DNA from 2 places in the Arthrobacter sp. 10T419 genome. Region 2 is predicted to be linked to the other one. Evidence: riboswitches for the same ligand, from Rfam matches in the RefSeq annotation. Region 2 holds a riboswitch; the other holds the start of a gene.
The links. Region 2 has a riboswitch for cyclic di-AMP ahead of AC1DBD_RS05285 (hypothetical protein). Riboswitches for the same ligand answer to the same signal wherever they lie in the genome.
Positions count from the first base shown of each region.

Region 1: linked by a shared signal. The riboswitch ahead of AC1DBD_RS09330 (NlpC/P60 family protein) and the one ahead of AC1DBD_RS05285 (hypothetical protein) in region 2 are both predicted to bind cyclic di-AMP.

Region 1 is NZ_JBFTHF010000004.1:97,428-111,990, reverse strand. It holds gene AC1DBD_RS09390 (ABC-F family ATP-binding cassette domain-containing protein) at 1-636, opposite strand, end outside; gene AC1DBD_RS09385 (hypothetical protein) at 897-1,676, shown strand; gene AC1DBD_RS09380 (hypothetical protein) at 1,763-2,497, shown strand; gene AC1DBD_RS09375 (hypothetical protein) at 2,494-3,234, shown strand; gene AC1DBD_RS09370 (hypothetical protein) at 3,231-4,016, shown strand; gene AC1DBD_RS09365 (hypothetical protein) at 4,078-4,803, shown strand; gene AC1DBD_RS09360 (alpha-mannosidase) at 5,022-8,045, opposite strand; gene fdhD (formate dehydrogenase accessory sulfurtransferase FdhD) at 8,151-9,035, opposite strand; gene AC1DBD_RS09350 (molybdopterin-binding protein) at 9,123-10,628, opposite strand; gene AC1DBD_RS09345 (DUF6457 domain-containing protein) at 10,625-10,912, opposite strand; gene mobA (molybdenum cofactor guanylyltransferase) at 10,896-11,606, opposite strand; gene AC1DBD_RS09335 (HNH endonuclease) at 11,697-12,197, opposite strand; gene AC1DBD_RS09330 (NlpC/P60 family protein) at 12,441-13,205, opposite strand; cyclic di-AMP (ydaO/yuaA leader) riboswitch at 13,469-13,627, opposite strand; gene AC1DBD_RS09325 (M23 family metallopeptidase) at 13,774-14,563, opposite strand, start outside.
Region 2 is NZ_JBFTHF010000002.1:354,755-369,317, reverse strand. It holds gene AC1DBD_RS05290 (dihydrofolate reductase family protein) at 1-275, shown strand, start outside; gene AC1DBD_RS05285 (hypothetical protein) at 371-1,132, opposite strand; cyclic di-AMP (ydaO/yuaA leader) riboswitch at 1,137-1,302, opposite strand; gene AC1DBD_RS05280 (hypothetical protein) at 1,504-1,758, shown strand; gene AC1DBD_RS05275 (DNA alkylation repair protein) at 1,761-2,372, opposite strand; gene AC1DBD_RS05270 (Ig-like domain-containing protein) at 2,490-5,789, opposite strand; gene AC1DBD_RS05265 (hypothetical protein) at 6,260-7,702, shown strand; gene AC1DBD_RS05260 (MBL fold metallo-hydrolase) at 7,837-9,261, shown strand; gene AC1DBD_RS05255 (DUF7793 family protein) at 9,391-9,798, opposite strand; gene AC1DBD_RS05250 (sulfite exporter TauE/SafE family protein) at 9,927-10,691, opposite strand; gene AC1DBD_RS05245 (rhodanese-like domain-containing protein) at 10,688-11,296, opposite strand; gene AC1DBD_RS05240 (rhodanese-like domain-containing protein) at 11,452-11,754, opposite strand; gene trxA (thioredoxin) at 12,047-12,412, shown strand; gene AC1DBD_RS05230 (Gfo/Idh/MocA family protein) at 12,698-13,729, shown strand; gene AC1DBD_RS05225 (FMN-binding negative transcriptional regulator) at 13,757-14,401, opposite strand; gene AC1DBD_RS05220 (DMT family transporter) at 14,440-14,563, opposite strand, start outside.

The sequences.
Region 1 (14,563 bases), on a different contig from region 2:
CGAGACCAGGACGACGCCGCCGCGCAGTCCCTGGACGAAGGCCTCCAGCTTGGCCAGGCCGCCCAGGTCGAGGTCGTTGGTGGGCTCATCGAGGAGCACGATGTCGAAGCGGCTCAACAGGAGGGCCGCGAGCGCCACCCGGGCGGCCTGCCCGCCGGAGAGCCCGGTCATCGCGGCGTCGGGTCCCACTTCGAGGCCCAGGTCCGCCAGTACCGGCGGAATCCGCTCTTCCAGGTCCGCGGCGCCGGACGCCATCCAGCGGTCGAACGCCACCGAGTACGCGTCCTCGGAACCCGGGGCGCCGGTTCCCAGCGCCTCCGCGGTGGACTCCATGTCCGCCGTCGCCTGGCCGCAACCGGTGCGCCGGGCGATGTAGCCGGCCACGGTTTCGCCGTCGATCCGTTCATGCTCCTGCGGCAGCCACCCGACGAACGCGTCGGCCGGGGCAAGGCTCACCGTTCCCTCCTGCGGCTGGTCGACGCCGGCGAGCAGCCGCAGCAGCGTGGACTTGCCGGCACCGTTGGCGCCCACGACGCCGACGACGTCGCCCGGCGCGACGGTGAGGGAGAGTTTGGAGAAGAGAGTCCGGTGGTCGTGACCACCGGAAAGGTCCTTGGCAACAAGGGTTGCAGTCATTAGTCCATTCTCTCACTGAGGCCCAAAACGGACGGCCGCAGGCAGCCGTCAGGGGCCGGAAATTCGTAGCAGATCCGCCGACAACCCGCCGGGCATAGAAGAACCCGCTGGTCCGGACTTGGGGGGTGTACGGACCAGCGGGTTCGAGCATCTAGCATAGTTGAATTGGGTCCCACGGCAAAATTGCCAGCGTCTCGGACCCTCGTGAGTGAAGACGCACAACGGAAGCACGTGCGGACGCGCTGGAAAAGGAAACGCCCATGATCAGTGCCCTGCAATGGTTCGTCCTGGCTGTCTGTGCCCTGATCACCTTCCTCCGCCTGCCAGCGGCGCTGCGCGGAGAAAACCGCTCGCTCTTCGGCATTTTCCTGCTTGTCACGGTGGGCATGGTGCTGAGCATCCAGTGGAGCTACACGCTGATCGACGGTTTCCTGGGTTCCTACAACTACGCCAACCTGGCGCTGCGCTATGTGGTTTATGGAACCGTCCTGCTGGCCGGGTACAAGATTGTCAAGGGCTTTGAGAACACCCACAGCCTCCGCCTGCTCCTCGGCCCCGTGGGCCTGGCGGCGCTGGCGACCATCTGCCTCGCCACCGCAGTGCCGTTCCTGATGGCGAATACCGCCGGCACCTCAGTGGGACTGGCCACGCTGCCGGACCAGAGCGGCCCTAACCGCCAGCTGATCGCCCTCTATACGACGGCCGGCCGGCTCTACCCGGCATACGTGGCGGCCTGCCTTCTGCCGGCGACCATCAAGGCCCTTCGATCCCGCCTGCCGGGGCTCGTTCGCGGCGGAGCGGCACTCCTGACGGCCGGATCCGCCGCCATGATCCTTCTGCCCATCAGCGACCTCCTGCCCCAGCGCCTGGCCTTCATCCAATACATCATCAGCTTGGTTGGGGTGCTCGGGCTGATGGTGGGCCTGTCGCTGATCTGGCTGGGAAGGGTGTCCGCGCGACGCGGCCCGCGAAACAGCCCGTCCTTGGCCGACGCGCACCGCGGGCAAGGTCAAGAAAAGATCGCGGCTGAAGAATTATGATGATGTGAGGGTTGCGGCACCGCGCTTCTCCGGCGGTGTAGCGGCCCAGCAGCTAAGTCCGCGCAAGACCCTGCAGAAAGTCATAGATGGCACTACCCGCCAAAGCGTTTCAACTCTGGCTCCATGGCGTTGCCCCGGCAATGAGCACCGCGGACATTTGCAGGATCTCCGGCGTCAAGCGCACCACTTTGGCACAGCAACTGGTGCGCGGCAAGGTCGCCGAAACCACCGTGGTGAGCATCAGCCGGGCCCTCGGCCTGAACCCCGCTGAATCGCTCGCCGACTTCAGCACGTACGCGGACCTGACCCGGCTTGCCCAGCCGCCCACCCCGGCGGAGCTCGTCAGCCAGGTCGCCACCATGGACCTGCTGCGGGCCGTCATTACCCGTTCCGCTCAGGACCACGAGAACGGCACTGGGACGCTCCGCGTGCTCAGCCCGGCTCCGCACGCCACCTCGGTGCGAAACTGGGTGGACGCCATCGACGACGGCGAACTCCGCCACCGCGTTTCCGCCGCTACCGGCGTCGCCCCGCAGAACTATTCAGCCCAGCTGACCGCGAACCGGCTCTCGCCGGAACTTGCGGTGGCAACCTCGCGCGCCGGGGGCGTGGGCTTGACGGGCGGCCTCGTCGCGACGGGGCTCATCACCGAGGCCGAAGCCGGCTGGCCCGCGGATGCCCGGCAGTCCGCGCTGGATGCACTGTCCGACGGCGAGCTGGTTGCCTTGGCCGGTGAGCGGCTCCAAGCCCTGGGCAAGACACTCCGCCGCCAGGAGCAGGAGCAGGCGCAAGCCGAAAAGATCTGGGAGAACCTCGGATGAACGTCGGCGCCCTGCAATGGAGCACCTTCGCAGTGTGCACCCTGGTGGCGCTTGCCCGGATCCCCAGTGCCCGGCGGGGTGAAAACCGGCCCGTCTTCTACGTCCTTGTCCTGATCATGTTGACCATCTTGCTAAGCATCGAGGAACCGTACCAGGCAATTGACCAGGTACTGGGCGGTTTCAACATAGCGAATCTGGTGCTGCGTTTCATTGGGTTCGCCGCGGTGTTCTTCCTGGGCCTCCAGCTCGCGAAAGGCTTCAGTGCCGACGATGCCCGGCGCTTCCTGACGGGTCCTTTGGGGATCGGTATGGCGCTACTGTCGTGCGCCGCCGTCACCATCCTGTTCTTGATGATGGACACGGCCGGGTCCTCCGCGGGACTTGCCGGGGTGGCGGCCAGCAGCGGCCGCAATGCCGTGCTGGCCGAGTACTACGGCGCCGCCGGAAGGCTCTATCCGGCCTTCGTCCTGCTGGCCCTGCTGCCCGCGCTGGCCAGGACGGCCATCGGCAGGCTCCCGCTGATTATCCGCGGCAGCGCCGTTGCCCTGGGCATCGGGTCCGTGGCCATCGCATTGACACTGGCATTCCCGATCATTCCGGCCGGGCTGTCCAGCTGGGAGTTTGTCATCAATTACACCGGCATTCTGTGCCTTGTGCTCGGGCTCGTTCTGATCTGGGTGGGGCGTCTGGCGGCCAAGCGTCCGCCGCGAAGCCGGACCCGCGGAGCAGATAGATGACCGCGGTCCTGCAGTGGTCGGCCTTGGCGATCTGCGGCGCCGTCGCCTTAGCCCGCGTCCCCGACGCCATCAAGGGCCGCAACCGGTCAATTGTTGGCGCCTTCCTCCTCTCGGCCGGCGCGATCCTGCTGAGCATCGATGGCCCGTACCTGGCCGTCGACGCGTGGCTTGGGAGCGCCAACTACGCAAACCTCATCTTGAGGTTTCTCGTATACGGGGCGGTGGCCTTGGCCGGCTACCGCACCGCGAAGGCCTTCGGTGACGGGAACGGCCTCCGCCGCGTCTCAGGGCCGTTGGGGCTGGCCGTGCTCGGCGCCATCGCAGTTGCCACTGCGGTTCTGTTCCTGCTGGCGGACACCACCGGCTCCTCCACTGGCCTCAACGGGCTGCCCCTGCGGAGCGCGGAAAACGCCCAGCTAATCGGACTGTACGCGACAGCGGGGAGGGTCTACCCCGCCTTCGTGGCAGCCTGCCTGGTCCCTGCTACGCTGCGTGCCGTCAGGGGGCGTTTGCCGGCCGCGATCCGGATCGGTGCCGGGCTCTTGTCCTTCGGGTACGCAGCACTGATTGCTGCGGCCCTGTTTCCGCTCTTTGCGCCAGGCTCATCCGGGGTCCAGGCGAAGATCAACTTCACCGCCGCGCTTGGCCTCAGCATTGGTCTGACCGTCATCTGGCTGGCGCGGGTCGCGGCAACCCGGCAGCTGCCGGAGGAAGCGGCGGGAAAAGCCCCGCGACTCCAAGGGTCATCAACGAAGACTCCGGGTGAGATTGGACGCGACTAGGTGAGAGAGTTCAAGGGCCCGCGGCGCCGGGAGCCCAAGCCGGAGTGAGTAGGAGGTGGACATGCTTGAATGGGGAACGCTGATTATTTGCGGCCTGGTTCTGTTACTGCGTCTGCCGGATGCCCTGCGCGGTCGCAACAGGGCTGTGTTCGGGATCCTGTTCCTCGCCACCCTCTGCAGTCTGCTCAGCATCCCCGGACCCTACGCGGCGATCGATGGTGCGCTGGGGAGCTTGAACCTCACCAACCTGGTTCTGCGCTTCATTGTGTTCGGAATGGTCTTCCTGGTCGGGCTGCGCCTGGCCGCGGGGCTGGGCGCAGCCCGCGCGAAGGAGCTGATCACCGGCCGCGCGGGACGCTGGGCGCTGGCAGCCGCGTGCCTGGCCGTCGGAGTGACGTTCTTCCTGATGGACACCCGGGGTTCTTCAGCCGGTCTTCAAGACATGACAGGCAGCGGGCGTAACGCCGTTCTCGCCCCGCTCTACGCGGCAGCCGGCCGCAGCTACCCCGCGTTTGTTTCGCTGCTCCTGCTCCCTTCACTGCGGGCAGCCATCAAGGCAGCCCTGCCACGGCTGGTGCGGACCGGCGCCGCCTTGACCATGGTGGGAGCCGTGGCGGCCGTCGCGAGCGTGCCCGTGTCCTTCGCCCCGGAGTCATGGGATTTGCCCCGGCTGTTCGTGAACTACCTGGCGGTGCTGGGATACGTCCTGGGACTCCTCGCCTTCTGGTTCTCCGGGCAAAGCGGCCGCCCGCCACGTAACACTCCGGCAACGTTTCCTCAGTCGTGAGCCAGGGGATTCACAAAATCATTAGACCGTGAGATAATCATGAATGTGTGAAAACGCCGGCCAGCATCCGTGAATGGGGATTCAGTCTTACGGAACCTGGCGGGGCGTCCAAGCGCCATTGGGGGGATGAGTGGTAGCGGTCCGCAAGGACCGCTCCCACTCAGCCTGTTTAACGGGAATCAAGCTTCGGCTGGCCGCTTGACCCGGGCAAAGAAGGCTCAGCGCTGGAATCTCAGGGTCAGCAATTGGAACGGCCGCAGGACCAGCTCCGCGGAACCGTCCTGAATCGTTACGCCCGGTGCGTCCGCGGGACGTTCCAGGAGGTCCACGGTCCGCACCCCCGTGGCGGCGAATTGGGCCAAGACCGTGCCGGCGGAGCGCTCCCCCAGTGACTCGTAAAGGCGGACGATCACGTCGCCGGAGCCGTCCTCCGCCAGTTTGACCGCCTCGATCACGAGGGCGGGATTGGAGACCGTGAACAGCGGCTCCGCGCCGCGGGCTCCCCTGACCACGCGCGGGGCGAGGTTGGTGCGGTACCCCTCCTCGACGGCGTCGGCGATGCTGGCGCCTGGCCGCACGGTGACCGTCAGTTCGTGCCGGCCGCGGTCCGCGTCCGGATCCGGAAACTTGGGTGCCCGCAACAGCGAAACCCGGACGGTGGTGGTGGTCCCGCCGTCGTCCGCGCGGATCTTGCGGGTGACGTCGTGACCGTAGCTGGCGGCGTTCGAGACCGCGACGCCGTACCCGGGCTCGGCCACGTGGATCCACCGGTGTGCGCAGATCTCGAACTTGGCGGCCTCCCACGAGGTGTTGAGGTGGGTGGGCCGGAACACATGGCCGAACTGCGTCTCCGAGGCCGAGCGATCGGCCCGGACGTCGAGGGCGAAGCCGAGCTTAAGCAGCTTCTCACGTTCCTGCCAGTCCACCGCGGTGGAGATCGCCAGCGACGGCGCACCCGGTTCCAGCCGGATCCGCTGGGTCACGGCGGAGGTTCCGGCCAGCCGCTCCACCACGACGACGACGGCCCCGCCGTCGCGTTCCAGCGTCAAGGAGCGGGCCTCCGTCAGCGGGGTGACGTTGCGGCGGTAGAACGCGTCGATATCCCAGGCGTCCCATTCGTTTGGGGTGTCCCGGTGCAGTTCGAGGAGATTGCCGAACTCCCCCGGCGCGATTGCTTCACGGCCGCTGGCGTGGTCCCGCAGCGAGACCAGGAGTCCGTCTGCGTTCACCACCGCGCGGATGATCCCGTTGTCCAGCACGTGGCCGCCGTCGGCATCCGTGGACTGCACGGGTGCGGCCGCGTTGACGGGCGTGGCGGCGGCGAGCGCCGGGACACCGCGGCGGGGGTGCGGGGCCGCGTTGAGCAGGAACTCCTGCTCGCCCTCTCCCAACACGGCCACGGCGGCGGCGGCGGTGATCGCCTCCAGCTCGCGGGCGACGGCGTCGTAGTTCCGCTCCGCGTCCTGGTGCACCCAGGCGATCGAGCTGCCGGGAAGGATGTCATGGAACTGCTGCAGCAGCACCAGCCGCCAGAGCCGCTTGAGCTCCGCCGCCGGGTACGCGGCGCTGGCTCGGACCGCGGCGGTGGCGCACCAGAGTTCCGCCTCCCGGAGGAGGTGCTCGCTGCGTCGGTTGCCCCGTTTAGTGTTGGCCTGGCTGGTATACGTGCCGCGGTGGAGTTCCAGGTACATCTCGCCCACCCAGACCGGGAGGCCCTGGTATTCCTCCTCGGCGCCGGCGAAGAACTCCGCGGCCGAGCCCAGCCGCACCTTCGGCGAACCTTCCAGGTCCGCGTTGCGCTGCGCCGCCGCCAGCATCTCCCGGGTGGGTCCGCCGCCGCCGTCGCCGTAGCCGAACGGGAGCAGGGACATGGTGCCGCGGCCGTGGTCCCGGTAGTTGCGTTCGGCGTGTGCCAGCTCCCGGGCGCTGATTTCGGAGCTGTAGGTGTCCACGGGCGGGAAGTGCGTGAAGAGCCGGGTGCCATCGATCCCTTCCCAGTGGAAGGTGTGGTGCGGCATCCGGTTGACCTGGTTCCAGGAAATCTTCTGGGTCAGGAACCAGCGGCTGCCGGCGGCCTTGACGATCTGCGGCAGCGCGGCGGAGTAGCCGAAGGTGTCCGGCAGCCACGCTTCCTGGCATTCGACGCCGAACTCGGCCAGGAAGAAGCTCTTGCCCTCCAGGAACTGGCGCGCCATGGCTTCGCCTCCCGGCATGTTGCTGTCCGATTCGACCCACATGCCCCCCACCGGGACGAACTGGCCGGTTTTGACCTTTTCCCGGATGCGCCCGAACAGCTCCGGGTAGTACTCCTTGATCCAGGCCAGCTGCTGCGCCGACGAGCAGGAAAAGACGAAGCTAGGGTCCTCGTCCATCAGCGCCACGACGTTGGAGAAGGTCCGCGCACACTTCCGGATGGTTTCCCGGACCGGCCACAGCCAGGCAGAGTCGATGTGAGCGTGGCCGGTGGCGACGAGTTGGTGGGCCGAGGCGTAGGCCGGCCGGGCGAGGACTTCGGCGAGCGCGGCACGGCCGTCGGCAGCGGTGCCGGGGACATCGTCCGGGTCCATGACGTCCAGCATCCGTTCCAGCGCACGGAGGATCTCGTGCCGTCGGGGCAGCTCCATGGGGAGTTCGTGCATCAGCCCGCTAAGCGTGGCAATGTCCTGGTGCAGTTCCCAGACGGCCTGGTTGAGCTCGGCGATGACGATCGGACCCAGCCGGTACTGCGGCTCGGTGCCGGCGGTCGCCTTATCGCCGTAAGGGGTAGCTGCGAAGGTCCAGCCCTGCGAGAGGTCGGGGTTCGCAGCGGCTTCGACGTAGAAGTCCACGGACATGCCGCTGCCCAGCAGCTTGAGGGGGATGTACTGGTTCCGCGGGGAGATCGCCTTGATTACCGATCCGTCGGCCCGCCAGGCCGTACCCTCGCACTGGAACCCGGGCAGGTCACCGCTGAAGCCGAGGTCCACCAGGATTTCGACGGCGGTGTCCGCGCGGCTGCCCCAGGAGTCGGGGACCTCGCCCTGGAGGCGCAGCCACTTGGTGCTCCATGGCTGTCCCCACGCCGCCCCTTGATCCTGCGGGACGAACGTCTGCCGCAGCGCATCCTGTACCGGGACCGGTTCCCCCGCAACGTCCCAGCTGCTTAGCGTGAGCGGGACCCGGCGCGGGTACACGGCGGGGATGATGCGTTCGCGCAGAAAGCGGTCCAGCCGGACTTCCGTGAGACGGCGGTCGTCGTGCAATGTGATCCTCTTCGCGCTGGTGCCGGTGTTGCCAAGTCGTGGTCGACCCCTGTGTCCAGTCGATGGATAAAATCTACGTCGGCCGCCTCGGTTAAGCCAACGTTGTTAAGCGGGGGCGCCGCTGGCCGATGACTGCCGCATGGACACGCGTTCGTGGCCGGCGTAGACGTTCAAGGTGGTGCCACGGCTGAACCCGGCCAGGGTCATCCCGCTGTCCTCGGCGAGTTCGACGGCCAGGCTGGAGGGCGCGCTGACGGCGGCCAGCACCGGGATCCCGGCCAGCGAGGCTTTCTGCACCAGTTCGAAGGATGCCCGGCCGGAAACCTGGAGCACGGTCCCGCTCAAGGGCAGCAGGCCTTCGCGCAGCGCCCAGCCCACCACCTTGTCCACTGCGTTGTGCCGGCCCACATCCTCGCGCAGGCAAAGCAGCTCGGCCGAGCCGTCGTCGGCAATCCGGAAGAGTCCCGCCGCATGCACGCCGCCGGTGACGTCGAAAACGGTTTGGGCCTCCCTCAGCCGGTCCGGCAGCGAGGCGAGGGTCTCCACCGGCACGGTCAGCGGGTCCGCTGCCGGGCTGAAGTGCGAGGACTTGCGCACGGCGTCGATCGAGTCGGTGCCGCAGATCCCACAGGAGCTGGAGGTGAAGAAGTTTCGCCCCGTGTCCGGCCGGACGACGTCGGGGCGCAGCTGCGCTTCGACGACGTTGAAGGTCTGGATGCCGTCCTCGTCCTCGCCGGCGCAGAAGCGCAGCGAGACGAGTTGATCCGGCGTCCAGATGACGCCCTCCGAGACCAGGAACCCGGCAACAAGGTCGAAGTCGTTGCCCGGGGTCCGCATCGTGACGGAAAAGGACAGATTGCCCAGCCGGATCTCAAGCGGCTCCTCGACCGCCAACACGTCTTCCCGGTGCCGGACCGGGAACTCGAGCGCCTGCGGCGAGCCGTCCAGGACAAATTTGTGCACCTTGCGGCGCTGTGTCACGCGGCCCATCGGATACTCCTCATCAGCGTTAAGTACGGGTTCGGCCGCCAGCTGCGGCGGCTCTCCCCTGAATCCATCATGAACTCTGTCCGGGCGTCAGCCAAGCAGACCGCTCCAGTCAACCGGACCCTCCGGTGCCGGCTTCCTGGCGGTGCGCTTGGTGGCCGGTTTGGCGGCAGCCTTCGCGGGGGCGGGCTCCGGAAGCGCGGCTCCCCACGGGAGGGCAAACGCCGGGACCGGCTCCCCCAGCTGGACGCCGTGCGGCGGGACCACCAGGATGCCGTCGGCCGCCGCCAGTCCCCGCATCATGCCCGGGCCGGTGTGGTGCGCCGGCGATGCCATCCCGTACAGCATACGGAACGGCATCAGCCTGGTCCGGCCGGGGTCGGGCTCGATCATGGTCCCGCACGGCACCTCCGTCACCGGCGGCGGCGTCCCGTGGCCCAGCGCGGCCAGCAGCGGGGCGCCAATCGTGGACAGCGCCATCATGGCGGCGAGCGGGTTCCCGGGGAGCCCGATGACGAAGCGCCCGTCCGGCAGTTCGGCCAGCACCGCGGGATGGCCCGGGCGCATGGCGATGCCATCAATCAGCAGCCTGCCGCCCAATTCCGCAACCGTGCGCCTGAGATGGTCAGTGCCGGAGCGGCCGGTGCCGCCTGTGGTGATCACGACGTCGGCCGGGAGTGTCTCGCCGGCCGGCTCCGCGCCGCCCACCGGATCGTGAGCTGCGCCGGTGTCTTCGGTGTCTTCGAGCGCGGCGAGCCAATCGGCGTCGCTGTCCCCGATCTTGACCTCGCCCGCGCAGATTCCGCCGAGCATTTCCACGACGGCGCCGAGCTGCGGCCCGAACGTGTCCCGCACCTCCCCCGGCGCTGGGACGCCGGTGCTGACGACTTCGGCGCCGGTGAGCACCAGCCGCACCATCGCCTTGCCGAGGACCGGCAGGGCGTCGTGACCGGCGAGGGCGGCCAGGGCCAGGTGCGCGGGGTTGAGCACGGCGCCGGCCTTGATCAGCACCTCTCCGGCGGCGGCTTCCTCCGCGGCCTTGCGGATGTGTTCGCCGTTGCGGGGTTCCCCGGGCTTGGCGCCACCGCCCAGTTTCAGGACCGGCAGCCCGTCCTCGTCCGGGGCGATGACGCCGCTCTCGCTGCGGAGCACGGCTTTCGCACCCGGCGGGATCAGTCCACCGGTGTTGATCGGGCTCGCCTGGTGCGGGGCCAGCCGCTGGCCCGGCTCGGCCAGGATCCACGGGCCGCTGCCGTTGACCGCCCAGCCGTCCATCGCGGAGGAGGCGTAGTGGGGCATGTCATGCAGTGCTGTCAGGTCCTCGGCCAGCGTCCGGCCCAAGGCGTGCCGGAGCGGAATGGGCGAGGACGGGATGGGCACGGCGCAGTCGAAGGCCAGTTGCCGGGCTTCCTGCCAGCTGTGGGCGAGATGCCGGTGCGGCGCCTCCGCGACGGCCGCGGCGCCGTCGTCGGCGTCATCGTCGTCGTGGGCGTTATTGTCGACGGAGGCGTCGGCATCCGGTGGCGCGGCGGACGGTTCGGACACGGAATCGTCGTCCTCGACGCCGCTGCTGCCGTCAGGGGGCTCCGGGGTCATGCCCCGGAAGCCTCGGCGGCGGCGTACTCCTTGGCGAGCTTCCGGGCCACGCCCATGGCGGCCTGCATTGACACGCTGTCCGGCGCCTGGCCGGATCCGGACGCCAGGCCGGCGGCGAAGCCGGCGATGAAGGTGGTCAGCGGCGCGGCCGGCCGGACGACGGAGTGGGCGGCCACACCGGCCAGCCCCAGCACTTCGTTGATGTCGATCTCGACATCTTCGAGCTCAAGGGCCTGGAGCAGCGCACGGCACCAGTCTTCAAGCGTTTCATCCTGGCTCTTCACCGTTTGCCTCCAAAGTTGAGTTGGGCCCCAGCGCCCCGGACTGGCCCGGACCGGGCGTGGACACCCCCATGGCGGAGGCGTCGTCCCAAGTGTCCACATCATCGGTGGAACCCGACGGAACCGGAACCTGCCGCAGCTCAAGACTAGCAAGGAGGGAGAACACTGAGCCCCCCTCGAGGGCGTTCCGCCGCGCCGCGTCGGCGACGGCGCGTTCTAGCGCGGCCGTGCCATAAAGTCCCACGAGGGGTTGCAGGCGGCCGTCCGCCGAAACGGCCACGAACCCGTCGACGGGGCCGGCCGCGGCGTCACCCGGGGCATTGGCGAGGACATCAGCCAGTGCGTCGAGCAAGGCGCGGACGGCGTCGGCCACGCGGGGCATGTCGCAGGCCAGCACGAGGGTCAGCGAGGCCGCGCCGGCTGCGGTGGGCTCGCCGCGCCCAACGGCGGCCAGGGCGGAAAGGCCGGCGGCAATCGCGGCGGCGGGTCCGCCAAACGGCGGGTCCTCGCGGCAGCCGAGCACATCTGGTGGGAGGTCGCCGGGGTCGGGGCCGACGACGACGGTCCGGCGGGCGCCCCGGGCAGCCTGCAGTGACCGACTTAGCAGGGTGCCGCCGTCGACCGTCAGCAGGGCCTTGGGTACGCCGCCAAGCCTGGCGGACCGGCCCCCGGCGAGTACAACAGCGTCGAATTCCACCAGCCCAGCCTAGCCGCATCGGCCTCACCGCGGCCGGGTCAGCCCGCGACGCCGGTGCGCCTGCTCAGTGCGCCTGCCCGGTGCGCCTGCCTAGTGCGCCTTTTCGGGGAGCAGGAACGGATCCCAGGCGGGCGTCGGCTTCTCCAGTTCCTTGATCTGCCAGATCGTGCCCTTCGGCGGCCCGGGAACGAAGCCCAGCTTCCAGCCCATTTCGGCGGGCGTGTGGTCTCCCTTGGCGTTGTTGCAGCGCAGGCAGGCCGCCACCAGGTTCTCCCAGGAATCCGCCCCGCCCCGCGACTTGGGGTGGACATGGTCGATGGTGTGGGCAGCCTTGCCGCAGTAGGCGCAACGGTGGTTGTCCCTGCGGAGCACTCCCCTGCGGCTCACGGCCGTCAGGGTGTTGTAGCGCGGCCTGATGTACCGGTTAAGCAGGATCACCGTCGGTCGGCCGAGGATATCCTGCGGACCCACCACGGGCTCATCCCCCTCGGCCACCACGCTGGCCTTCCCGGTCAGTACAAGCACCAGCGCCCGGCGGAAGGTGACTACCGCCAGCGGTTCATATCCAGCATTCAGAACGAGAGTGCGCATCCGCATACCTCTTCACGGCCGCACCCGCCAGGGGCACGAGGGCCGGCTGCCCTGTGCATGGTCGGGCTATGGATCGACACCACAAGAGTAAACACCGAAGGCCCGGATTGCCGAATTTTTCTTTGCCGGGCTTCCTGGCCGCGCCTCGGCGGTCGGGCGCGAGCGAGCCGCAAACTGCAAAGGACCCCTGCCGCGAGGGCAGGGGTCCTTCACAAAGCTTCAGGCGTTAGACGCGCCTAAGTCCTAGCCGCCGACGCGGATGAAGACCGGGCCGGAGCCCACGTTGACGCTGTACAGCGCGGTGGTGCCGCCGTTCCAGCCGCCATGGACGGCCATGCCGTTGCCGACGTAAACGGCGATGTGGGCCATGCCCATGCCGCCGTTCTGGTAGTAGGCGAGGTCGCCCGGCTGGGCCTCGGCGGCGCTCACGGTGCGGCCCAAGGACAGGTAACCCGCCGGCCAGCCGTGGTAGTGGACGCCGACTGCGGCCAGCGCGTTGGTGGCCAGCATGGTGCAGTCCTGGGAGACACCGATCTGTGCGTAGGCAGCAGCGGCGATCGAAGCGCCCATGCCGCTGACGGCGGCCGGAGCCTTGGTGGCCAGCGATGCGGTGACCGCGGTGCCGGTACCAGTTCCGGTACCGGTGACGGCGGTGTCCGCTTCCTGGACGTTGACGACGGGCTTGGCCGCCTCGACAACCGGAGCCGGCGCGGTGGTGACAGCAGGCTTCTCGTAGGAGATCGCGATGCTGGAGGCCGCGGAGATCGTGGCCGGTGCGTTGGACTGTACTTCCATGGCCGAAGCGGAAGTCGATTCACGCTGAACGTTGGTCTCGGCAGCGTTGGCTGCGATACCGCTGGTCAGGACCAGGCCGGAGGCTGCAGCGATAACCGCGGCCTGGCGACCCATACCACCGGCGTTGTCGCCGACGGCCTTAGCAATGACAGCCAGCGAGTTGGTCTTGGTGACCTCCGCGCGGTGGCGTGCAATGGTTGCACGAGTAGTCATTCAGTTCTCTCTTTCGTGATCCTTGGGTCCGCGCTGCTTGCAGGCGGGACTGAGGACGCTCCGGCATCTTGGGGGTACGCCGGATCGCCCCGAAACGGGTTTCTTAGCGAAGGGTGTACTGCGAAGACGCGCCAAAAGCGGGAACTGCGTTGTGTGATCCAGTCCGGGCGCCGGCAAGGGCGGCACGGAGCATGGAATTCAGCGGGCTCAACTGAGCCTCGCCAGCGCGAGAACGCGCAGCATTGTGGCGTGAAGACACGAAAGTAGCCTCTCCCAATGCCTACGAGGTGAGCTGTCGGATTCGGATGGGAGTCACCCGGCCGCGCTGCTTCCTGGGAAGCTTTGCGACTTAACCCCAAGGTCTTCTTGCGAAGACCAAAATTGGTTCCCCCGCCCCTGCCAGACGATGTCATGCGAACGGACCTTGAGCGGTGGCAGAGTTAGGCAATCCACTCAAGAGCGCCAACTTCGGAGAAGTTGGCGTGCTTCATACGGTACAGCAGTTGGGACTCAATGTCACATTCAGATCACGGCGTGTCACAGAAATGCGAGTGGTCCCTCGGCTTGGCTAAAGCCAGCCGAGCGGGTCAACAACTTCCCCGTTGACCATCACCTCGAAGTGGAGGTGGCAGCCGGTGGAGGCGCCGGTGGTCCCGCTCATCGCCACCACATCGCCACGTGAGACCTGCTGGCCCACGTGGACGTCGGAGGACGACAAGTGGTTGTACGTGGTCTCCAGGCCGTTGCCATGGTCGATCACGACCCGGTTGCCGCCCCCGTAGGGGTGCCAGCCGGAAAAGGTTACGGTGCCGCTCGCGGCGGCATGTACAGGAGTGCCGCACTGGGCCGCGTAGTCCTGGCCCCGGTGGAATTCCCCGACGGCTCCCGTGATGGGACTGACCCGGTAGCCGAACGGCGAGGCCGTGACCATGGAATCCAGCGGCGCCCCGAGGCTGCCCGCGGAGGCTGCCCGGGTGATGCTGCCGACGGACTGCGCGCTCAGCAACTGCTTGAGCTTGCTGTCCGGGTCACCCTTGGTGGTGACGGCCGTGCGGTTGAAGTTGATCTCGGCGGCCGGGGCCTTGACCTCGGGCTGGGCCGCCGCGGAAACCGAACCGGACCTGGCCGCATCGGTGGCCATCACGGGGCCGGTGGCCGGAACTGTAACGGTGAGGACCAAACCCGTGGCGGCCAGGGCAATGCCTGCCTTCTGCCCCACGCCGCTGACAGCGGCGAAGTCTGTTACCTGACGGAACGCGCTGCGCCGGCCGCGGCGCGCTTCGCGGTGCGCGTCACGCGGGCGCTCGTCGAGGACGACGGCGGCCGGGCGTGGCTCCGGAGCGGGACCGGTCGCACGA
Region 2 (14,563 bases):
CCGACTGGAACACTACGGTGGTGCGCGACGTCGTCGCCGATGACGTGCTGGCACTGAAGGCGAAGCCCGGCGGCGACTTGGCACTGGGCGGGGCTGACCTCGCCGATACCTTCCGCCGGCTCGGGCTCATTGACGAGTACTGGATTTATGTCCACCCGGTGCTGATCGGGCGGGGGAATCCCTTGTTCAAGTCAGCAGACGACAGGACCGCGCTCACGCTCGCCGGCACCCGCGCGTTTGGCAACGGCGTCGTCCTGCTGCGGTACGCCGGCTGAGCTCACCGGCCGGCGTAAACGTGCGCAAAAGCCGGTGGCCAGCTGCCGTTTAGCAGCCGACCACCGGCCCTGGAAAGAGGTTCTTACGCTTTTTGCTATGCGCTGGCGCGGACGAAGGTCACGCCACCCGTGGCGGTCAGCCAGGACAGCGGGTGCTTGATCGTCTGGTTGCTGCCGTTCATGCCACCGCTGATGGCCATGCCGTCACCGGCGTAGATGGCGACGTGGCCGGACTGGACGATCATGTCGCCGGGCTGCGGGGCACCCACAACCTTGCCGTAGCCCATGAACTGCTGGGGACCGAGGTCGCCCACGTGGATACCGGCCGCACCGAGGGCCTTCTCAACCATGGCGGTGCAGTCCTGGGTGATGCCGATCTGGCTGTAGGCGGCCGAAAGCATCGCGGCGTTGGCTCCGCCGGCTGCCGAGGCAGGTGCCACGGCCGCCTTCGCCTGAACGCTGACCTGCGGCGCTGCCGGCGCGAGCACCGGAGCAGGGGCAGGCGCGACAGCCGGAGCGGCGGCAACCGCAGGGGCGGTGACGGGCTTGGGCTGCTCGATCACGGGCGCCGGCGTGGTAGCGACTGCCGGGCGGGCGAAGCTGATCTGAACTGCGGAATCAGCGGTAACCGGCGCGGAGACCTTGCTGCCGACGTCAACCGACGAAGCCGGGGCGGTCTTGTTTTCGGCCGGGGCAACGGCTGCATTGGCTGCCATTCCGCTCGTGAGGACGAGGCCGGAGGCTGCGAAGATTACTGCGGCCTGACGACCGATGGTGCCTGATTTGCCCGAGAATGCTGAGGCCCGTCCGGCGGATGCGTCGGAACGATGGCGCGCAGAAGTAATGCTTGAAGTCATGTTTGTAGCCTCTCCCAATGCCTGCGAGGTGAGCTGTCGGATTCGGATGGGAGGCACCCGGCCGCGGGCCCGTCAATGCGGGCGCTGTGCGGCTTCACCCCAAGACCTGCTAAAACTGCAGGTCAAAAGTGGTTTCCCCGTCTCTGCCAGAAAGGTAGCATTCGGATCCCAGGCCGCGGCAGAGTTAGGCAATCGGCTCGGGAGCGCCCGTATCGGAAACAAACAGGCACCCATCTACGGTAACGGGCCCGGGCGGGAATGTCACATTCAGATAACGGAGCCGTGTCCTGGCGCGGAAGAAAGCCTAGGACGCTGCTACCCGCCAGCCATAGGATGAGGGCACCCAGCATTCCCAGAGCGGAGGCCCCGTTATGAACAGCCACTGTGTCGCAATTTGCCAGCTCAGCGATCAGCCGCAGGAGGATTTCGACGTCAACACAGAGCTGCTGGTTCTCGAGGGAAAGGAAATCCACGTAGCCACGTGGGACGCGGAACCGCGCGACGGCGGCTTCGATATCCACGTCCTGAATGACCGCGTGGACGCGCTCGGTTTTATGGTGGTGACCGACTGGCAGTTCCTCGACGGAAAGGCGTATGCCGTCGTGGAGCGCCGGCCCGGCAAGTAGCGCTACTTCGCCATCCCGGAGGTGACGGCAGCGATCGCCTCCCTCACCAGACCGGCGTCGTCCGGGGTGCCCGACTCCGCCAGCCCGGCCTGGCGCCGGTAACGGTCCCAATCCCCTCCCCCGGCCCGTAGCTCGCGGAGCGGCGCCATCAGGGCCGCCCGCCGCAGCCAATCGTCCGGGTCCTGCAGCCAGCGGCCCAGCACGGTTTCCGCGCGGGAACGGTTTTGGCCGTCCAGTCCCGCAATCAGCGGCCCGACGACATCGGTCGCCAGCGGATCGGCCAGCTCGCGCAGGCGCGCAGTCCGCAGGAAACCCTCGATCCGGGTCAGGTCCGAATTGTCCAGCAGGGCCAGGCTGGACTGCAGCAGGACGACGGCGGCAAGGCGGCGTTCGAAGACGGGCACCTCCCACAACTCCGAGCTGAGGGCGGTGACATCGTCGCGGCCGAGTGACCGGTACCGGCGCAGCGCGTCGCGGACAGTGCCGCGGACGGCGCCAACCGAGGAGCCATAGCTCCCCAGGCCCGGGCCGTATCGCGCCTGCGCTTCCTCGGCCCGCTGCCACGAGCTCTCACGCAGCAGCGCCGCGTCAATGAAGTCACCGGCCTCGCTCATGGATCCATTCTGTCGTGCGGGGGCCGGCTAGGCCTAAGCAGCTGCGTCCTCCCGCGGGAAACCGTCGGCGAGCGCAGTGTCCTACGCGGACCGCTGGGGCCCGGGGGCCCGCACGCGCTAGCCGGTCACCAGTCGGGTTGTGCTATTCCAGGTCAACCGCCCGTGCTGGAAGTCCGACGCCCGGCCCACGGACACTGCGTACTCGTCCCGGGTCGGATATCCCAGACGTCCCCTTTCCCTGCCGAGGGCCGTCCACTTGGCACGGATCGCACCGAGGACATAGTGCGACCCGGTCTTCGCCGACCAGTAGATCGATGAACCGCCCGAGCCTGTGAAGTGGCTGTAACGTCCCACGCCATCGGGGGTGCGCGTCTCGTCTGACGTCGGATAGCCCAGCAGCCCCCGTTCCCTGCCCAGGGCCGACCACTTGGCACGGACCGCGCCCGTGATGAAGTGCGCCCCGGTGCGTGGCGTCCAGTAGATCGATGAACGGCTCGAACCTGTGAAGTGGCTGTAGCGTCCCACGCCATCAGGGGTGCGCGCCTCGTCCGACGTCGGATAGCCCAGCAGCCCCCGTTCCCTGCCCAGGGCCGACCACTTGGCACGGACCGCGCCCGTGATGAGGTGCGCACCGGTGCTTGGCGTCCAGTAAATGGATGCCCCGCCGGAGCCGGCGAAGTGTTCATACCGCCCGATCGTGTCCGGGGTTGTCAGCTGGTCGGTGGTGGGGAACCCCAGGACGCCGGCAGCGCCGCCCGCGGCCTTGTAGCGGGCATAGATCGCGCCTGCGACCCAATGGGCCCCGGTGGACGGGGACCAGCAGATCACGCCCTTGGTGTAGTCCTGGCATTTCCCTGCCCCCACCGGGTACTCCAAGGTCAGCGACCTGCCGAGGACAGACCGCGGGTCACCGGCATTGGTCTGGTACGCCTTCAGGCCGATGGGATCGTCGACGCCCATTCCGGTGAGCATTACTTTCTGTGCTCCTTGGCCGTCGTCCGCGGTCAGCAGATAGTAGGTGTCGGCGGTTCCGGCCTGACCGACCACCGTCGGCTTGAACGTCACGCTCTGATGTGCGGACTCTCCAGGCGGGATCACCAGGCCTTCCGAGATTGGAACGGTGGTGGAGAATACACCCTCCGGCGCCTTGGCCTTGGTGATCGTCAGGGGGATGTTGCCAGTGTTAGTAATGGTGAAATCCCGGGTGGCCGCAGCGCCGGCAGGCACATCACCAAAGTCCAGGGATGCCGGCAGCTGCAGATGCGCTACGCCCGACACGGCGGTCGCCGTCACCGGTACCGTGAGTGATCCTCGGTCGCTCGTGATGAGGAGCTGATCAGCCACCGGGGTTGCCGTCGTCGGACTGAAGGTGACGGACACCGGAACGGAAGTAAGGGGTTGAATCTTCTGTCCCACGGCCGGCAGCGTGGCCGGGTCGACCGCAAGCTGGGCGTTGCCCGGCAAGGTGACGCCGGTGATCGTGGCGACGCTCGTGCCGGTGTTGACCACGTTTACGGTCTGGCGACTGCTGGTCTGGGTCGGCACGTCGGTGAATACCAGGGTGGGCGGCGTTGCCCCCAGCCCGTCCTTGGTGCCGACGCCGTGAACCCCCAGAAGGTCCGTCTCGCCGTCGGAGGTTTTGACGGTCAACGTCCCGTCGACCTGTCCGGCTACGGTCGGCGAGAAGGTGACCGGGACCGTCATGGTTCCGCCTTTGGCAAGCGTCCGGGGCAGTGTGAGGGCCTCGATCCCGAACGGCGCAGGTGCTGCGACGGAACTGACCGTAACAGCCCTGCTGGCGGTGATGATCAGGTTCCCTTTCACGGTGGTGCCTACCGCGGCGGTTCCCAGGTCCGTGTTTGTCGCCCCAACCGCTGAGGTCGTCGGGGCACCGAAGCCGATCACGTGCCCGTCCCGGGTTCCCACGTAGACGCGCCCGTTGTCAGTGGCAACCGTGGAAAACTTGGCGGCGGTGCCCAGCGGGGCCGCGAAAACCTGCTGAAGCTTACCGGTGCTGTCCGGCATTGCGCGGTAGGCACGGAGTTCCGCGCCGGTACCGGTGGGTCCCGTTACGTACACGGCCCAGACCAGGGCGGTGGAGGCGTTTGTACCGTTGGAGGTCACCGTGGGCGCCCCGGAGGTGTACCCGAAGGTACCAATGGACGTACCGACGGAGGCCAGCTGGATGCCGCCGGTGCTGCTGGCCAACAGCTTGTGCGCACGCAGGTAGCCCTTGTTCTCCACGGTGTAGATGTACCCGCCGTTTGTGGTCCCGAGGAACGCGGGCCTGCCCCAGACGCCACTGTACGGCCCGGCGCCGTCGAGGACGGCGTCCGTTCCGCCGCTCCCCTGCCCCATACCGCCCAGGTTGTCCCGGTCCAGCAGGTAGACCCGGCCGTCCTTGCCGACCTGGACCATCAGGCGAGGGTGGGCCGTGGTGCCGTAGCCGGTGGGGATGGCGATCGGGGCACCGGAACCCAGGTCGGCATCGTTCTGATCCAACTTGGCGTTGTTGGCCGGGCTGAAGAAGTCCGTGGCCCTGAGGTTTCCGTCGGCTCCGACGCTGACCCGAACGACTGACTCTGCGAGGGTCGCCGGAGGGGTCTTGCCCGGTCCCGGCTTAGGGGAAATCCCGTTCCCGGTGGAAAACAGGATCTGGCCGGTGCCGTCGGAGACCAGGCCGCCGCCGGATTGCCAGATTCCGCCCTCCGCACTGCTGTTGCCGGACTCGGTGGCCCACATCGTGGTCTGCCGGCCTGCGGTGGACACCCCGACGACGTAGCCGACAAACGGTGCCCAGTCGCAGTGGCTGGCGAAACCGGCGTAGACCACGCCATCCAGCAGGAGAAGCCCGGGCCGCTGCATCGCAGTCATCGCGTTGAACGGCCGTGTCGGGTCGTTAGTGGGCGCGCCGCTGATGAGCACCGGGAAACCTGGCCTCTCGGCCCCCGTGACCCTGTCCAGCGAATGCATGTACCAGTGCGGGAGCTGCGGCGTCGCTCCGTCGTTCGTCTTCGCCATCAGGAAGACGCTGTTGGTCGCGGCGTCGAAGACCGGAGTGGACGTGACTCCGATGTTGGGGGTGAGGTCACCGCAGCTTACGGTCGCTGCCGGCCAGGCCGGACCGAGGTTGCGCTGCCACTTCACCGCTCCGGTGCCGCCGTCCAGGCCGTAGACGTTGTTGTTCTCCGTCGCGGCTATGACGGTGCCGCCCACCACGAGCGGCTGGGCGTACACCTGGCCGTCCACGGCGGTGGAAAAAAGCTTGCCGAAATTTGATGACGCGACCGACGTCGGCGAAAGCGCAGTCTCGTTGCTGTCCCACCCTGTCCGTAGCAAATCGTGCGCGATCGTGCCGACGTCGGCAGAGGCCGGACCGCTGACGGATAGCCCGGCCAGGGCGAGCGATGACGCCACGAAGATCGCCCACGCGCGTCGGGTCCGCGACCGTCGCCGGGAGGGAGCCTGGGACCATCCGGCAGCCCGCTTCCGCTTGAAATGGGATGCCCCGGCCGCGCCCCCACAGCGACCAGGAAAATGTCCGGACAAAGCACGAAGTGCCGCTTGTTCACGCATGGCTGAGACCCGTTTCTGAACATTCAATTGACTAACTCCACCCAGTACTCCGGAGCCTAGAAGCGCCGAAAGAGCAGCGCGCGAGTGGCGCCTACCCGTCTTCTGGAAGGGGCTTCTTGCTTTCCGGCCGGTCCTACTTGGTTGGTTGTTAGGGACACTTGGTCGCCTACTTGCTTCCGGTCATCCGCCGGACTTGGTCCCCGGCATTGAGTAACCTCCGGCGCGGCCCGGGGGCATAAATCCTCTGGTGCCCCCGGTCCCTGCGCCGGATCATGGGCTCAGCACATCTTTCGACGGCAGGGAGTCCAGTCGTGTGTCCAGGTGCTGCAACAACACGGAACACCAGCGGTCCCCGCTCGCGGACCCAGCGCTGGCTCCTGGCCTGCGCTGCCGCTGTTCTGGCGGTGACCGGCTGCACGCCGGGCTCACCCTCACCGCCCGCGGGCAGCGGATCGTCTCCCGCAACCGGGACCCTCCCGTCGGCGACGGCGGAGAAGGTGCTTTCCGATGAGGAACTGATGGTCCTCGTGGACAGGGCGATCAACAGCGGCCAGGAAGGCACCGGGCGGGTCTCCAGAAGCTCGGACCTGCGCACCCGCCTGCAGGGACGACCGGAGCCCGCCGATAAGCCGGCCGTCGAGCCCGGCGAGTGCAGCGTGTTCCGGCCGCACAGTTCGCCGACCAGCGGAGCGGACCTGGCAATGCACTTCGCCGCGGGCGTCCTGACGCTGACCGGCGTGTGGTCACGCGAGGCCCTGGCGTTTGTCTTTGCCCGAAGCGCACCGCGCAGCGACGTGCTCGCTGCGGATTTCGCCTACACCGACGACCTGGCCCAAAGGTGTTCAACGTTCCGGCAGACGGTGGGGAATGATCCAACGTCCACGGTCAGGCTGCTTAGGACGCCGGCCGTGGGCGAGAAGGCCTACGCCACGGTTTTGAGCACACCGGCAACCGCCGGCACTCCCCCGGGCGGCGCCACCGTTGCACTGCAGGTACTCAAGGGAACCCTGACGATCGGGCTGAGCCGGCAGGCACCCACCGCCAGGTCCGACGCGGAACTCAGGACCGCCCTCGAGCCGCTGGTCCGGCTGGCCCAAAAACTGGTCGGGCAGACCGACTCCGGCACGGCACCGTCAGCCGCACCGCCGTCTGGTCCGCCCGCTACCCCACAGCCCCCCGAACAACGGACGCCGCAGCAACTGGCCAGGCTGCTGCAGGGCGTTACCGGCCCCACTGGAAGGCCGGCCCAGGTGCTGGAGGGACGCTACACCCGGAGCGGCCCTGCCACGGCGCCGGCCGTTTCCGGATGCATTTACGACGACGCCGCCTATCTTGCCTCGTTCTCCGGGGCGGCCACCGTGGTGGCTGAGATCGCCGGTGGGCCGCAGGTGCTGGACCAGATCAGCTTGCGGCTCGTCAGCTTGCCGCCCCCGCCGGCCGGGCCGTCCCCTTTTGACAGTCGGGCAGCCGACCTCAGCCGCTGCAGTTCGATCCGGGAGCGCCTGCCGGGCGGCGGCTCGCGCACCTGGACCGCCATCAAACACCCGACCGTCAACACCGGCGGCGAAGCGGGCTACGCCGTGGTTTATGAGCTTCCCGACGGGACCGGAGTCCGGCACATCCAGGTGGGTGCCCGGAAGGGCAGGCTGTGCGTGGAAACGGAAACGAAAGCCCTGTCCGACGCCGGCGTCCTTCAGGCCGCGCGCGGGCTCGCGGCGACCATCAACAAGGTGCTGGCCAGGATCGGCAACTGAAGCCTCCGGGCGACGTCGGCGGCACCGCAGGACCGGTCCGGCGCCGCTTGCGCGATACCCCCGGGGGTATTACTGTTGAATGTAGAGGAGGAAGGAATCCCTTCCCCGTCCACCTCAAGAAGGAGTTCTCCCGAATGCTTATCGAGCGCATCTACGACGAAGACCTTGCCCAGGCGAGCTATTTCATCGGCTGCCAGGCCAAGGGCGAGGCCCTTGTGGTTGATCCCCGGCGTGATATCGCCGTGTACCGGGACCTCGCTGCCGCGAACGGCATGAAGATCGTGGCCGTTACCGAGACGCACATCCACGCGGACTTCCTCTCCGGCACCCGGGAACTGGCCGCCGCGACCGGCGCCACCGCCTATGTCTCGGGCGAGGGCGGCGCGGACTGGCAGTACGGTTTTGAGGCCGAGCGGCTCAACGACAACGATGAGATCGTGCTGGGCAACATCACGGTCAAGGCCCTCCACACCCCCGGGCACACCCCGGAGCACCTGTCCTTTTTGATCACCGACGGCGCATTCGCAGACAAGCCGGGCTACCTGCTCTCGGGTGACTTCGTGTTCTCCGGCGACCTGGGCCGGCCGGACCTGCTGGATGAGGCCGCCGGCGGCGTCGACACCCGCTTCGCAGGCGCCAAGCAGCTGTTCGCCAGCCTGCGGGACAAGTTCCTGACCCTGCCGGACCACGTCCAGGTCCACCCGGGCCACGGCGCCGGCAGCGCCTGCGGCAAGGCCCTGGGCGCGATCCCGTCCTCGACCGTCGGCTACGAACGGCTCTACGCCTGGTGGGGCCCCTACCTGGCCGCAAACGACGAGCAGGGCTTCATTGATGAACTCCTCGACGGCCAGCCGGACGCGCACGCCTACTTCGCCCGGATGAAACGCGAAAACCGTGAAGGCCCCGCCGTCATGGGCGAACGCGCCCCGCTCCCCGAGCTGGGCACCGCCGATGTCGCCCGCGACCTCGCCGCGGACAAGGTCATTTTCGTTGACACCCGCCCGAACAACGAGGTCCACGAAGGCACCGTCACCGGCTCCGTCAACGTCCCGGCCGGTAAGTCCACCGCCAGCTTCGGCGCCTGGGTCGTAAACCCGGAAACCGACACCAACCCGCTGGTCCTCCTCGCTTCCAGCCAGGCGGACGCGCAGGAAATGTGGGACCACCTCGTCCGGGTCGGCATCGACAAAGTCGCCGGCTACGTCACCAGCCTCGAGGGCCTGCCGGTCAGCGTCCCGAAGCTGATCCAGCCCGAGGAACTCGACGGCTTTGACGCCGCCATGGTCCTGGACGTCCGCAACCGCACCGAACATGCAGCCGGCCACATCCCCGGCTCCTACCAGCTCAGCGGCGGCCGCGTGATGTGGCACCTGGATGAACTCCCCACCGAAGGCACCATCGTGTCCTACTGCCAGAGCGGCGTCCGGAACTCCGTCGCGGCCAGCGCGCTGCGCCGCGCCGGCTACGACGTCGTCGAACTCGACGGCAGCTACTCCGCGTGGAACGCAATGGAACAGGCCGCCCGCCGGCAGGCACCGGAAACCGTTCCGGCCAGCTAAGCAGGACAACCAGTAAGGCAACACAGTGACAGCGTGGCGGCGCCCCGGGTACCCGGGTCGCCGCCACAGCTGTGTCCGCGACAAGTTCCAATCCCTGCCGTCAGGCGGCGACGGGAGCCGGCACCGGGGCTACGCCTTGTGCAGGCCCGTTCCCTCCCCCGCGGCGAGCTCCGGAAGCTGGAGGCCCTCCAGCCACTCCAGCGCCTCCGTGCGTGAGGTGAAATACGCGTGCGGGCAAAAGCTGTGGCGGCCGAGTGCCGCCGCAACGACGGTGTCCACCACGCTGGAACCCAGCAGGGCCACCGCGGTCACTGCCTTGGCACGTTCGTAGGTATGTCTTGCCGTCGAGCGCATCGTTACACCGGATATTTCCACGAGTAAGGGCAACTCCCGGCCGCCGCCAAGGGCCCGCATCGCTTCAATCGAAGCGGCCGCGTCCCGGGCGTCGACAAGCGTCCCCGGCGCCCAAACCAGGTGAAAATGAGGCCCGCAGATTCCGAGCCGTCCTTTCCCGCCTGCGATCAAGATCTCTTCCATTCATCCCCCTAAGCACCAAAGGTACCCTCCACCAACCGACTTGAGCAGAACCCGGGCAACGAAAAAGCGCCGGAGGACATGTCCTCCGGCGCTTTACCGCCGTGCTGTTTTCCCCCGGGCTGTCCGGCTCAGGAGAGCAGTGCCTGTACGCTCACGTAGGCCGCGACCAGCAGGACCAGGATGCCGAAACCGCGTTTGAGCACCTTGTCCGGGATCCTGGTGCCGAGCCGGCCCGCGATCAGGGAGGCAACCATTGCTGCCCCCGCGAACGCTGCCGTCACGGCCCAGTCGATCTGCAGGTCACCGAGGTGCGCCGCGAAGCCGGCCATCGAGTTGATCACAATAATGACCAGCGAGGTACCGACGGTCACCGCCATCGGCAGGCCCAGGACCAGGGTCAGGGCCGGGACGATCAGGAAGCCGCCGCCGACGCCGAGCAGCCCGGTGAGGAAACCCACGACGGCACCCGTCGCGATGGCCTTGGGCAGGCAGCTGCGCCAGTTCACGCCGCCGCTAGGCAGGGCGCAGGAGCCGCCGGAGGCCTTGGCCGGAAGCATCATCCGGATGCCGGCGAACACCATGATGGCGGCGAAAGCCAGCAGCAGCACCTTCGGGTCGAGCAACCGGTTCACGTAAGCGCCCAGGTAGGCAGTTGCCGTGCCGGCCGCACCGATAATGAGGGCCAGCCGCCAGTTCACACCACCCCGCAGGCGGGGCAGCACCGCGACGGCGGAGGAGGCGCCGACAACGACCAGCGACGTCGGGATCGCCGCAGCCAGCGGAAGCCCCACGCCGTAGACGAGGGCGGGGACGGCGAGAATGGACCCGCCGCCTCCAACCAGGCCCAGCAGGCCGCCGACGACCAGCCCGAACGCCGCCGCGGTGAGGATCATGCCTTGGAGCCCAGGTTCTGCAGCGCCTGGTGGGCGGTGGGCTCGTTGGCGGAACGGTTCCACGGCATCTTGGAGAGCATCTGGCCCATGGCGCAGCTGTTCGTCGCCGCGGAGAAGGTCAGGCCGGCGCCGATGCCGCCGGCAACCAGGCCGAGCTTCGGCGAGAGCAGCTTGCTGCCCACGATGCTGGCCAGGACCAGGGAGCCGGCCGTCATGCGGACCTGGCGTTCCAAGGCCCAGGTGTTGCGGCCCTTCACCACGTTGCCGCCGGCGGCAGCATAGGCAGGAACGCCGCCGGCCAGCACGCTCGCGCTGCCCAGGCCGACTGCGTCCAGGTGCTTGCGGGCCTGCTCGGCCCGATTCCCGGACTGGCATACGAGGACAACGCGGGTGCCCATCTTGGCGGCGAATTCCTCGGTGTGTTCGCTCAGCATGGGGAGCGGGACATGGTACGAGCCCTTGATGTGCATCGAATCAAACTCGGCACCGCTGCGTACGTCGATCACCATCAGGTCATCGTGGTTGTCCTCCCAGGCCTTGAGCGTGGCGGCGTCAATGGACTGGGGTGCGGACTCGGTCGTAGTGGTCTTGTTTGAGGTAGTCATAGTCTCTTTCGGTCTAGCTTGGGTGGTTCTGGCGGCACCCCTGCGGATGCGGGCCGCCGTCCACCGGCCTGAAGCCCGTTAGGGCGCAGTCAGGACAGGTGGAGGCCCGGGCGGCGCATGGGGGGAGGCGCCGCCCGGGCAGTCCATGGGGAGTGTCAGCCGGCGGGCAGCCCGGCGTCGGACCAGTCGAGCATCCCGCCGGTCATCGTGTAGGCGGTGAAGCCGGCGGCGGCGAGCTGGTCGGCGGCTGCGGCGCTGCGGCGGCCGCTGCGGCAGACGGCGACGACGGGACGGGTCTTGTCCAGTTCCCCCAAGCGGGCCGGGAGCTGCGCCAGCGGGATGTGGCGGGCGCCGGCAATCATGCCGGAAGCAATCTCGTCGGATTCGCGAACGTCCACGACCTGGGCGTCGCTGCCGCTCTTGAGCTGTTCGTTGAGTTGCTGGGCGGTAATGTCCATTGATGTGCACCTTTCGGGAGGCGTTCGGCAGGGGCATGTGGCCGATCCAGCCACTCATAAATATACCCCCAGGGGTATCGAGGTTCAAAATCTGCCGCTGTTCGCCCGGAGTCGCCGGGGGCGCCGCTCAAGCCGCGGGGCGTCAGGTCAGGCGCAGGAAGAGGGTACGGATTTCGTCGAGAGTTAGCCTCTGTACCTCGGCGCCTGGGGGTATTTGATCAAGACCCCGCGCCATCCACCTCCCCCGTGGAGCACGCTTGCACCAATACCCCCGGGGGTATATATTTGGAGCATGGCAACCATCGACATTTCTGAAAAGACCTTCAACGACACCATTTCCGGCAACGACATCGTCCTGGTGGACTTCTGGGCAGCCTGGTGCGGTCCGTGCCGCATGTTTGCCCCCACATTCAGCAAAGCTTCCGAAGCCCACCCCGACGTCGTCTTCGCGAAGGTGGACACGGAGGCTGAGCCGGGGCTCTCCGCGGCAGCACGCATCACCTCGATCCCCACCCTGATGGCCTTCCGAGAGGGTATCCTCGTCTTCTCGCAGCCCGGCGCCATGAACACCAGCGGGCTCGACGGACTCATCACCGCCGTCAAGGGACTGGACATGGAAGAAATCCGGGCCAAGATGGCCGCCGCGCCCGCGTCCTAACCGCCAGCAATACCAAACCAACGCAGCACCCAACCAGCAGCACCCACTTAAGGAGAAAACAATGTGCAGTCCCGTCCGTTGCAATAGCTGTGGAAAGATCACCTGGGCCGGCTGCGGCGAGCACGTCGACTCCGTCATGGCCGAGGTGCCCACCGAACAGCGCTGCACCTGCAAGTGACTCGTCCCCGGCCGGCTCCGCGGCCGGGCTAGCATGCTCAGACGGCGTCGTTGCGATCCGTACGCAGCGACGCCGACCTGACCGCCAGCCCAAGGAGAACCGAAGCCATGTCAGACACCGCTGCGACGCGCGCCCCCAAAAGCTCCGACTCCCCCGGCGGCGTCCGCTGGGGAATCCTCGGCACCGGATTAATCGCCGGGCTGCAGACTTCGGACCTGGTGGAACACGGCTTCAACGTCCAGGCGGTGGGCTCCCGGAACCTCGCGACGGCCCGCGAGTTCGCCGGCAGGTTCCGGCTGCCCGCGGCCCATGGCAGCTACGAAGCGCTGGTGAACGACCCCGAGGTGGACGTCGTCTATATCTCCTCGCCGCACCCGTTCCATTACGAGAACGCACTGCTGGCCCTCAACGCCGGCAAGCATGTGCTGGTGGAGAAGCCGTTCGCCATGAACGAGTGGCAGGCGCAGGAAATCCTGGACCTCGCCGCATCGAAGGGGCTGGTGGCCCTCGAGGCGATGTGGACGCGCTACCTCCCGCACATGGTCCGGGTGCGGGAACTGATCCGCTCGGGTGCCCTGGGGGAGGTCCGGACCGTCATTGCGGACCACAACCAGAACCTGCCCAAGGATCCGGCGCACCGGCTCAACGACCCCGCCCTGGGCGGCGGAGCCCTCCTTGACCTGGGGATCTACCCGGTCTCCTTCGCCTTCGACGTGTTCGGCGAGCCAGCCCGGATCCAGGCAGCCGCCAGCATGACGGCCACCGGCGTCGACCGCCAGACCGCGATTATCTTCGAATACGCGGACGGACAGCAGGCTGTGCTGCACTGCGCACTGGACACCGCTGGGCCCAACCGCGCCGCGGTGATCGGCACCGAAGGCAGCATCGAGATGGACCCGGTCTGGTACACGCCCACCGGTTTCACCCGGTACGACGACGGCGGCAACGTCGTTGAGCGCTTTGACCAGCCGGCCACCGGCCGCGGCATGCAGTACCAGGCGTGGGAAGTCGAGCGGCTCATTGCCGACGGCGCGGTGGCCAACGACGTGCTGTCACCCGGCGAGACGGTCCAGGTCATGGCCGCGCTGGACACTGTCCGAAGCCAGATCGGGCTCAGCTACGCCAGCGACGAACGGTAGGGGCGCGGCAGTTCGGCCCCAGCCGGCCTACCCTCCCAGGTCCGGGCGCCGCTCACGGCGTGCGCGTTCGACGTCACGGGCACTGGCTGTGTGCCCGCACCCCGCGAGTCCGGCCACGACGCCGTCGACGTCTTGATCGGAGCGGTTTTGGCTGAGCTTGGTCTTCGCCTCGATCCTGCTGATCAGCAGTTCGACGCCGACAATGGCGCGCAGTTGGCCGGCAATGTACCGCTCCGGCGCATCGTCGACGGACCAGGGCCGGGCTGAACCGGCTTCGTTGAGGTCGGTGAGCCGCCTGACGTGGCCGACGAGCCAGGCCGGATCATCGTGGATGACCAGGGTGCCGTAGACGTGGGCCGTGGAGTAGTTCCAGGTCGGGACCACGCGCCCGTGTTCGGCCTTTGATGCATACCAGCCCGGTGAAATATAGGCGTCGGCGCCCTGCATGATGACCAGGGCCTCGCCGAGAGCCGGCTCGGACCACTGCGGGTTATTCCGGGCCAGATGGCCGTGCAGGGCCCCGTGCTCGCCGATTGAGGGATCGTAAACCAAGGGCAGCAAGGTGGCGAGCATGCCGTGCGCGGTCGTCGTGACCAGGTTGGCGGCCGCCGGGGTGGTGAGCAGGTCACGGACGGCGCCGGGGCCCGCCGCGAAGTGCGCTGGGATGTACATGGGATTGTCCTTTGCCGTTGGGTGGGGTGCGGGAAAAGTCAGGGCCGCGGTGGCGGCGGTGTTGGCCTCAGCCGGACGCGGACGGCGATGCCCGCGCAGGCAATTACCGCGGCCCCGCCAACCAGGGTGGTCGGCGTCAAGGTTTCACCAAGGAGCAGCGCG